3 regions of the Acerihabitans sp. genome follow, and region 2 is predicted to be linked to each of the others. Evidence: predicted binding sites of a transcription regulator. Region 2 holds the regulator's gene; each other region holds the start of a gene.

Region 1 (3,282 bases), on a different contig from region 2:
ACACCGTTGCGCTTTTCTGGGCTTTATGTGTCGTTTGTGTCGCCAACATGGCGCGCTATTACTCATCGTTACGGGCATTACTGGTGGTACTGCGGGGATGCGACCCGCTGCTATACCAGTATGTGGACGGCGGTGGTTTTTTCACCGCCCACGGGCAGCCCAGCAAGCAGCTCAGGCTGGTACGCTACATCATTGCCCAGCGATACCTCGATCATCACGATCCGGAGTTTATCCGCCGCTGCGAGCGGGTGCGCGGGCAATTTATGCTGACCAGCATGCTATGCGGACTGATCGTCGTCAGCCTGGTGGCCCTGGCCATTTGGCACTGATGGCTTAAACCGGCGCCCGGAAACCCGCCAATAAAAAAGGCGACCGCGGGTCGCCTTTTTTCACCGCGCGCGGCGGGCAGGCTAAATCAGTTTCAGCGCCAGCCAGTACAGGCCACCCGACAGCACGATAGCCACCGGCAGGGTCAGTACCCATGCCAGCAGGATATTCTGCACGGTTTTGCTCTGTACGCCGCCGCCGTCAACCAGCATGGTGCCCGCCACCGCGGAGGACAGCACATGGGTGGTGGAGACCGGCATGCCGGTGTAGCTGGCGGCGCCGATGGACACCGCGGCGGTCATCTGCGCCGAGAGGCCCTGCGCATAGGTCATGCCTTTCTTGCCGATTTTCTCGCCGATGGTGGTGGCGACACGCCGCCAGCCAATCATGGTGCCCAGCGACAAGGCCAGCGCCACGGCCACGATAATCCACAGCGGCGCGTACTCGACGGTGGCCAGTAAATCCTTACGCAGGGTGTTCAAAAAGCGCTTATCTTCGCCGGTGATTTGCGGCAGCTTGGCGGTCCGGTCCGCGGTATCGGCGATGCACATCAGCAGGCGGCGCACATGCGAGCGCTCAAACGGCGTGATCTTGTCGTAGCTCTGTAAATTATCCAGCAGCGATATGGCGCGGGTGATGGCGATAAGCGCCCTTGAGCTGTCGCAGTGAAACGCGGCCGGCGTGGACGGCAGGGCGTTGACGTCGGGCGCCGGTATCATCGGTGGTTCGATGTTTACCACCTCCGGCAGCGCCCCTTGGTGTTGGGTGTAAAATTGCTGCAGGTTGACGACCGCGTCGCGGGTACGGGCGATATCATAACCGGTGGAGTTCATGTTGACCACGAACCCGCCCGGCGCCACGCCTATCAGTACCAGCATAATCAGGCCGATACCTTTCTGTCCGTCGTTGGCGCCATGGGCGAAACTTACCCCGGCGGCCGACAGGATAAGCGCGGTGCGGGTCCAGAACGGCGGCTTGCGTTTACCGTCTTTCTTTTCCCGTTCCGCCGGCGTTAAATGGATGCGGCGGCGTTTGGGGGTGCTGCTCCAGTAACGGCGCAGGGCGAACACCAGCACGCCGGCCAGCACCAGCCCGACAATCGGCGAAATAATCAGCGACAGGAAAATCTCAATCAGCTTGGGGATATTCAGCGCGTCCAACACCGACGAGTCGGTTACCAGGGCGTTGGTCAGGCCGATGCCGATAATGGCGCCAATCAGGGTGTGCGAGCTGGAGGCCGGCAAACCGAAATACCAGGTGCCCAGATTCCAGATTATCGCCGCCAGCAGCATGGAAAACATCATCGCCAGGCCGTGGGTGGAACTGACGTTCAGCAACAGGTCGACCGGCAGCAGATGCACGATGGCGTAGGCCACGCTCAGGCCGCCGAGCAGAACACCGAGAAAATTGAAAATCCCCGACATGCCCACGGCCAGCTGTGAGCGCAAGGCGCGGGTGTAGATTACGGTTGCTACCGCATTGGCGGTATCATGAAAACCATTGATGGCTTCATATACCAGGACAAAAATTAATGCGAGCACCAGCATAAGACCGGTATGAAACTCCAGGCCGGTAAATAGATGTAGCATAAGGTTACGCCATAGAGTGGACATGAACGGGGCGCATTATCTGCGACAACAGGGCCGATGGAAAAGCAAAATATGCCCTTTTTATGACATTTTTATGTAGCCTGCAACAAGAATGAATCACTTTTATCCATAAAAACATAAAGATATGTCTGTTTACCGATTTTATCATCCTGTTACGTTGGCATAAGGCCACGGTGAACATTACAATCGGCCCCGCGCCTTGGCGCGCGACGGCCGCGGGGATACCCCTTTTGCGTGTTCATGTAAGCATAAGCAGAGAGAAAGCATGGTGGAACAGTTTGATGTGGTGGTAATCGGCGCCGGCGCCGCGGGCATGTTCTGCGCCGCGCAGGCGGGCCGGCTGGGCCTCCGGGTATTGCTGCTGGATAACGGCAAAAAACCGGGTCGCAAGATCCTCATGTCCGGTGGCGGCCGCTGCAATTTTACCAATCTCTACATCGAGCCGGCGGCCTTTCTCTCGCAAAACCCGCATTTCTGCAAGTCCGCCCTGTCGCGTTATACCCAATGGGACTTTATCGACCTGATGCGGCAATACGGTATCGCCTGGCATGAAAAAACCCTCGGCCAGCTGTTTTGCGACGACTCGGCGCAGCAGGTGGTGAATATGTTGCTCAGGGAGTGCGAACTGGGCCAGGTTACGCTGCGCTGCCGCAGCGAGGTCGAGGCGGTGGAAAAACGCGGCGATGATTTTTTCCTGACCCTGCCGGGCGGCGCCATCAACACCCCCCGCCTGGTGATCGCCACCGGCGGCCTGTCGATGCCCGGCCTGGGCGCCACGCCCTTCGGTTATAACATTGCGCGGCAGTTCGGCCTGCCGGTGATCCCCACCCGCGCCGCGCTGGTGCCTTTTACCCTGCATAAACCCCTGCTGGAGCAGCTCGGCGCGCTGTCCGGCATCGGCGTGCCGGCGGTGGTCGGCGCGCAAAGCGGCGTTTCTTTCCGGGAGAACCTGCTGTTTACCCATCGCGGACTGTCGGGGCCCGCCATGCTGCAGATTTCCAGCTATTGGCAAAGCGGCGAATTCTTGACGCTTGATCTGTTGCCTGATACCGATTTAGACGCCTTCCTGGCGGCGGAGCTGCGTGAGCATCCCAACCAAAGCCTGAAAAATACCCTGGCAAAGCTGCTGCCGCGGCGGTTTGTCGAGATATGGTTTGCCCTGCTGGCCATTCCGGAATGCACGTTAAAACAGCTTACCCGCCGCCAGCAGGCCGACTGGGTCCTGGCCCTGCGACAATGGCGGGTACAGCCGAACGGCACCGAAGGCTACCGCACCGCCGAGGTGACCCAGGGCGGCGTGGATACCCGCCATCTCTCGTCCAAAACCCTGGAAAGCCGGCAGGTG
Region 2 (3,282 bases):
CAGCCCAGGGTTTTTACCGCTTTTATCATCGGGATCTAATACGTGGTAAGTGAGTGGCGCTATTGTCGGTCAGGACGGCGGGTACAATCAACCGGTTGGGCAAGGTAAAAAAGAAACGGGTACCGGCGCCGGGTTCGCTGATGACATCAAGCCGCGCATCGTGATTGCCAAGGGCGTGCTTTACGATGGCAAGCCCGAGGCCGCTGCCGCCGGTCTGGCGCGAACGGGCCTTATCGACCCGGTAAAAACGCTCGGTCAGGCGCGGCAGATGTTCCGGGGCGATGCCCGGCCCGTTATCGCTGACCTGAAACTGCGCGCCGTCGGGCGTACGCTGCCAGCACACCTCGATACGGGTGCCCGGCGGCGTATGGATGACCGCATTGTAGATAAGGTTGGACATCGCGCTGCGCAGCTGATCTTCATTGCCGCGCACCATTAACTGTTCGTTGACCCGAAACACGATTTCATGCCGTTCCTGGCTGAGCGCGCCGGCGCTTTGCTGCAGGCGCCTGAGGATGGCGGGAATATCGATGCGATCATTGACTTCGCCCTGCGGCGCGGCCTCGATACGAGATAAGACCAGCAGTTGCTTGACCAGGCGCTCCATGCGCTGCGTCTGATCCTGCATGGTATGCAGGGCCTTGGCGCGGATGGCCTCATCCATATCCTGGTCGCTCATCATTTCCAGATAACCCTGCAACACCGTCAGCGGCGTACGCAGCTCATGGCTGGCATTGGCGAAAAAGTTGCGCCGGGCCCCTTCCAGCTGACGCATCTGGGTCACGTCGCGCGCCACCATTAACAGCTGATCGTCGGTATAGGGCATCACGCGGAATTCTACATAGCGTTGCTTGTTAAGCAGTAGCGTTAACGGCCGCTCGAAAGATCGGCTCTGTATATAGCTGTTGAATTCAGGATAACGCAGCAAGTTGAGGATATGCTGGCCGTTGTCTTCCGGCCAGCGGAACCCGAGCAGCTGTTGCGCCAGGCCGTTGCACCAGAATATATGGCCGTCGTCGGTCAGCATCACCAACGCATCCGGCAGGGTTTCGGCGCCGCTGCGAAACCGTTTAAACAGCGTGGCCAATTCCCGCCGCCGCCGCCGGTGGCGCAACTGCATCTGATGCAAGCCGTAAAACAGCGGTTCCCAGCTTCCCCGCCCAACCGGCGGCTTATGCCTGAGATCAACCCATAGCCAGCGCGACAGCCGCAGTTGGTAATAATAATTGCGCACCAGCGCCGCCAGCAGCGCCGCCACCAGAAGCCAGGCCAGATGGCCGACGAAAAGCGACAATAACAGGGCCGGCAGGCAAAACAGCCCCAGCTCAAGCACTATTTTACGCCAGGATAATCGTTCTAGCACCGGCAAAGCTCCCCTGTTACCGCGCTAATAGCGCGCGGAAAAACGATAGCCGGTGCCGCGGACCGTCTGCACCATCCGATCGTGACCGCCGGTTTCCAGCGCTTTGCGCAGCCGGCGAATATGCACATCAACCGTCCGGTCCTCAACATACACATTAGTGCCCCAGACATGGTTTAACAACTGTTCGCGGCTATATACCCGTTCGGGATGAGTCATGAAAAAGTGCAGTAGTTTAAATTCGGTAGGCCCCATCTCCAGCGCCAGCTCGTTGGAGGTCACCCGGTGCGACGACGGATCCAGGCTCAGCCCCTGCAGTTCGATTTTATCTTCCACCGCCATCGGCGAAATGCGGCGCATTACCGCCTTGATCCTGGCCAGCAGCTCCTTGGGCGAGAACGGTTTGGTAATATAATCATCCGCGCCCACCTCCAGCCCACGCACCCGGTCTTCCTCCTCGCCGCGCGCGGTCAGCATCATGACCGGGATATCGCGGGTGAGCACCTCGCGTTTCATATGTTTAATAAATTGAATTCCCGAACCGCCTGGCAACATCCAGTCGAGCAATACCAGATCCGGATAAGGCTCCGCCATACGGCTCACCGCCGCGCCGTAGTCTTCGGCTTCGATGGGCTGGAAGCCATTCTGTTCAAGTACGAAGCACACCATTTCACGAATCGGCGCTTCGTCTTCCACGACTAATATGCGTTTTGCCATTTTTTCCTGCCATTAATCTCTGCGGTTAACGTGCCCGGGCATTATGCGTCACTTTTATGACAGATTTATTAAAATCAGCCCATTGTGCCGCAAGCTTAGCGCATGGCGATTTTTTTCGGCTTGGGCGGCCAAAATTAAACACTTTCCGTCGGCATCGACCGGGCGAGGGTTTATACTCTCGCCCTGACTTTTGCACTCTCGCTGGAGCGTCATGCGGATCATCCATACTTCTGACTGGCATCTGGGTCAGTCGTTTTACACCAAAAACCGCGCCCGCGAGCATCGGGCTTTTTTGCAATGGCTGGTGGCCCAAGTGGAAGAGCAGGATATCGACGCGGTGATCGTGGCCGGCGATATCTTTGATACCGGCACCCCGCCAAGCTATGCCCGCGAACTGTTCAACCGTTTCGTGGTGGCGTTGCAGCCCACCGGTTGCCGGCTTGTCGTGCTGGCGGGCAATCACGACGCGGTGGCGACCCTGAATGAATCCCGCGCGCTGCTGGCCTGCATGAATACCCGGGTTATCGCCGGCATCCACGGCGAAGGCGCGATCGGCGGCCGGGACGATGACGATAGCGCCGCCGGTAACCCCGACGACGACAGCGGCGACCAAGCGGTTTTTGTGCTGTACGATCGTAGTGGAAAGCCGGGGGCGATACTGTGCGCTATCCCTTTTTTACGCCCGCGCGACCTGCTGACCAGCCGCGCCGGACAATCGGGCGATGAGAAGCAACGGGCGCTGATGGATGCCATCGCCGCCCATTACCAGACGCTTTATGACCGGGCGCTGGCCCTGCGCGCCCAACTGCCCGGCCGGCTGCCGATTATCGCCACCGGACACCTGACCACGGTGGGCGCCGCCACCACCGATTCAGTGCGGGATATTTATATCGGCAGCCTCGACGCGTTTCCCGCCCAGCTGTTCCCCCCGGCGGACTATATCGCCCTTGGCCATATCCACCGACCGCAGTGCGTGGGGGGACAGCAGCACATCCGCTATTGCGGCTCGCCCATCGCCCTGAGCTTTGATGAAACCGGTCAGCCCAAGCAGATCAATATCGTCAGTTTTGACGCCGAGGGGGTGGCGGAGATCACCCCACGGTTGATACCGGAAATCCAGGCCCTGCGCCTGATAAAAGGCAACCTGGCGGAAATTGAAGCCCGGCTGCGCGCGTTCAGCGACTATCCGGCGTCCACCCCGGTCT
Region 3 (3,282 bases), on a different contig from region 2:
GATGACGGTGGAGGAGAACCTGGTCATGGGCGGCTTTTTCGCCACGCGCCCGCAGTATCAGCAGCGTATCAAGCGGGTGTTTGAGCTTTTTCCGCGGTTGCAGGAGCGGCGCGTTCAGCGCGCCGGCACCATGTCCGGGGGCGAGCAGCAGATGCTGGCCATCGGCCGGGCGTTGATGAGCCAGCCGCGGCTGCTGTTGCTGGATGAGCCTTCGCTGGGTCTGGCGCCGATTATTATCCAGCAGATATTCGACACCATCGAGCAGTTGCGCCGGGAGGGGATGACCATTTTCCTGGTGGAGCAGAACGCGAACCAGGCGCTCAAGCTGGCTGACCGGGGCTATGTGCTGGAGAACGGGCATGTGGTGCTGGAGGATAGCGGCGCGGCGCTGCTGGCCAACGAGGCGGTGCGCAGCGCATATCTGGGTGGGTGATGCGGGCCGATGATCCCGCCCTTGTTAAGGCTGGTAAACATCGCGGATGCATTTGAGGTATTCAATGCCAGGAATGTGCGTTTTTTTCCTGAATGCAATGGTGATGGGGCAGGTTTCGTGTGCGGCGAGCGGCGGGGGTGATGTTGCCTGGGTGCAGGTTGCGTGTGCGGCGAGCGGCAGGGTTTATATTGCCTGGGTGCAGGTTTCGCTTGCCATTTATTGGGTGGATATATGGATTGACGGGTGCCGGCAAGCGACAAGAAGGGTGGTTCGCGCCACCCTTCTTGACTTCCGCGCGTCCGGCAGGTCGTGCGCCGCTGCGCGGTCCCCGGCATCGCGCAGCCCGGCTTATGGACCGCCCGGTTAGCGCTCCCAGCGCTTCCGGGCTTTCGCCGCTCCCGGCGGCTCATCCAGCCGCGCAGCGCGCTGCCGGCGCACTCAATGCCGGCACAAAGTCAACACCATCGCCTGTTGGCAAACAGGACTTTTTAGGTTACTCGCGGTATGCGCTTACCGGGAAAACGGGAAAAATAGCAGTAATGATTTTCGGCTGACGGCAACAGGCTCACCCCTCAAGGCTCAAGGCTCAAGTCTCGAGTCTCGAGTCTCGAGTCTCGAGTCTAATGGGTTACTGCCGCGCATGTTTATGCCTGAAAGTTCACTGCTCACTGCCGCATGTTTATGCCTGAAAGTTCACTGCTCACTGCCGCATGTTTATGCCTGAAGGTTCACTGCTCACTGCCGCATGCTTATGCCTGAAAGTTCGCTGCTCACCGCCGCATGTTTATGCCTGAAGATTCACTGCTCACTGCCCTTGTTTATGCCTAACGGCATCGTTATGTGACCACGCGGCCTGCTTTCCGCTGTGCCAGCCGTATACCTACTGATTAACCGTATCTCGACATCAGGTTTGTCTCAAGCGGCAGCACCGTCTTTGCCGCATAAAATGCATTTTTAACCGCGACATAGGTCCCGGCATAAAGCGCGCTGACGACGCCAGTGACCCCGGCATGAGCCGCTGGGAGCGGCGAAAGGCCCGGTAGCGCCGGGAGCGCTAACCGGGCCGGTGCATCACGGGGGCATGGGTGGCGGAAGGCATCGCGCAGCGACGCGCGACCTGCCGGGCGCGGGGAAGTCAAGAAGGGGCGCGCGTGCGCCCCTTTTTGTCGCTTGCCGGCACCCGGCAATCCATATATCAACCCAATGAATGGCAAGCGAAACCCACGCCCAACCCACAGGCAGCCCACCGCAGGCCACAAGCGAAACCCACGCCCAACCAACATACCGCCCACCGCAGGCCACAGACGAAACCGAAATCCCCGCCGGTGCGGCATATTTTCGGCGCGCTGGGTGGGGAATTTGCCGCGTGCTGTCATCCCGCTGTCATAAGGGTGTTATTTTTCTGTCATTTCAACATGTCATGTTACAGGCCGATGAACTTTTCCGGCATTCAGGAGCATGGCATGTTGAAACATTCAATGAGTATCGCCGCCTTAAGCGTGGCGCTGACGTTGTCCTTGAGCACCAGTGCGCAGGCGGTGACCGAAATTCCCTTTTGGCATTCAATGGAAAGCGTATTGGGCACCGAGGTGGATTCCCTGGCGGCGCGCTTTAACCAGGAGCATCCTGAATATCATGTCGTGCCGGTGTATAAAGGCAATTACGAGCAGGGCCTGACGGCGGGTATCGCGGCGTTTCGTACCGGCACCGCGCCGGCGATTTTGCAGGTGTATGAAGTCGGCACCGCCACCATGATGGCCAGCAAGGCTTATAAGCCGGTTTACCAGGTGTTTGAGCAGGCCGGCATCAAGAATGACGAGTCGGCGTTTGTGCCCACCGTGTCCGGTTATTACAGCGACAGTAAAACCGGCCATCTGCTTTCCCAACCCTTCAACAGCTCCACCCCGGTGTTGTATTACAACAAAGACGCCTTCAAAAAAGCCGGCCTGGATCCGGAACATGCCCCGCAAACCTGGCAGGAACTGGCCGAAGCGGCCGCCAAGCTGCGCGCCAGCGGCATGGCGTGCGGATATGCCAGCGGCTGGCAGGGGTGGATTCAAATCGAGAATTTCAGCGCCTGGCACGGTCTGCCGGTGGCGACCAGGGATAACGGCTTTGCCGGTAACGACGCGGAGCTGATTTTTAATAAACCCGAGCAGGTGAAGCATATCCAATTGTTGTCGGATATGAACAAAAAAGGGGATTTCAGCTACTTCGGCCGTAAGGACGAGTCCACCGAGAAGTTTTATAACGGCTCATGCGGCATCACCACCGCCTCGTCAGGCTCCCTGGCCTCGATTCGCCAGTACGCCAAATTCAACTACGGCGTGGGTATGATGCCGTATGACGCCGACGTGAAGAACGCGCCGCAAAACGCCATTATCGGCGGCGCCAGCCTGTGGGTGATGAACGGTAAGGATGACGCGACCTACAAAGGGGTGGCGGAGTTCCTGCAATTCCTCGCCCGGCCTGATATCGCGGCGGAGTGGCACCAGAAAACCGGTTATTTGCCGATCACCACCGCGGCCTATGAGCTGACCCGAAGCCAGGGTTTTTATGACAAAAACCCCGGCGCCGATATCGCCACCCGCCAGATGCTGAACAAACCGCCGTTGCCGTTCACCAAAGGCATGCGCTTGGGCAATATGCCGCAAATCCGCACCGTGGTGGACGAAGAGCTGGAACGCGTCTGGACCGGCAAGGCCACGCCGCAGGAAGCGCTGGACAGCGCGGTTAAACGCGGCAACCAGCTGTTGCGCCGGTTTGAGCAGTCGCTGAAATAAACCAACGACGGCGGCCCGTCGCGCGCTGCGCGGCGGGCCAATTTTTGCATTGCGGGTTGGAAAGTT

Evidence for each region. Region 2 encodes PhoB, which activates phosphate uptake and scavenging genes when phosphate is short. Its sites were predicted from a motif close to CTGTCATAAAACTGNCNNAT; they were not measured.
Region 1: the regulator PhoB is predicted to act here: its motif matches at 1,987-2,006, upstream of pitA (inorganic phosphate transporter PitA).
Region 3: the regulator PhoB is predicted to act here: its motif matches at 1,803-1,822, upstream of ugpB (sn-glycerol-3-phosphate ABC transporter substrate-binding protein UgpB).

What each region holds. Positions count from the first base shown of each region.
Region 1 covers NZ_DASWOM010000064.1:94,090-97,371, forward strand. Annotated here, with positions in the region: gene uspB (universal stress protein UspB) at 1-329, shown strand, start outside; gene pitA (inorganic phosphate transporter PitA) at 411-1,916, opposite strand; gene VGC33_RS10685 (BaiN/RdsA family NAD(P)/FAD-dependent oxidoreductase) at 2,206-3,282, shown strand, end outside.
Region 2 covers NZ_DASWOM010000128.1:39,636-42,917, forward strand. Annotated here, with positions in the region: gene VGC33_RS21050 (PstS family phosphate ABC transporter substrate-binding protein) at 1-29, opposite strand, end outside; gene phoR (phosphate regulon sensor histidine kinase PhoR) at 26-1,363, opposite strand; gene phoB (phosphate response regulator transcription factor PhoB) at 1,388-2,077, opposite strand; gene VGC33_RS21065 (exonuclease SbcCD subunit D) at 2,289-3,282, shown strand, end outside.
Region 3 covers NZ_DASWOM010000064.1:124,531-127,812, forward strand. Annotated here, with positions in the region: gene livF (high-affinity branched-chain amino acid ABC transporter ATP-binding protein LivF) at 1-433, shown strand, start outside; gene ugpB (sn-glycerol-3-phosphate ABC transporter substrate-binding protein UgpB) at 1,912-3,216, shown strand.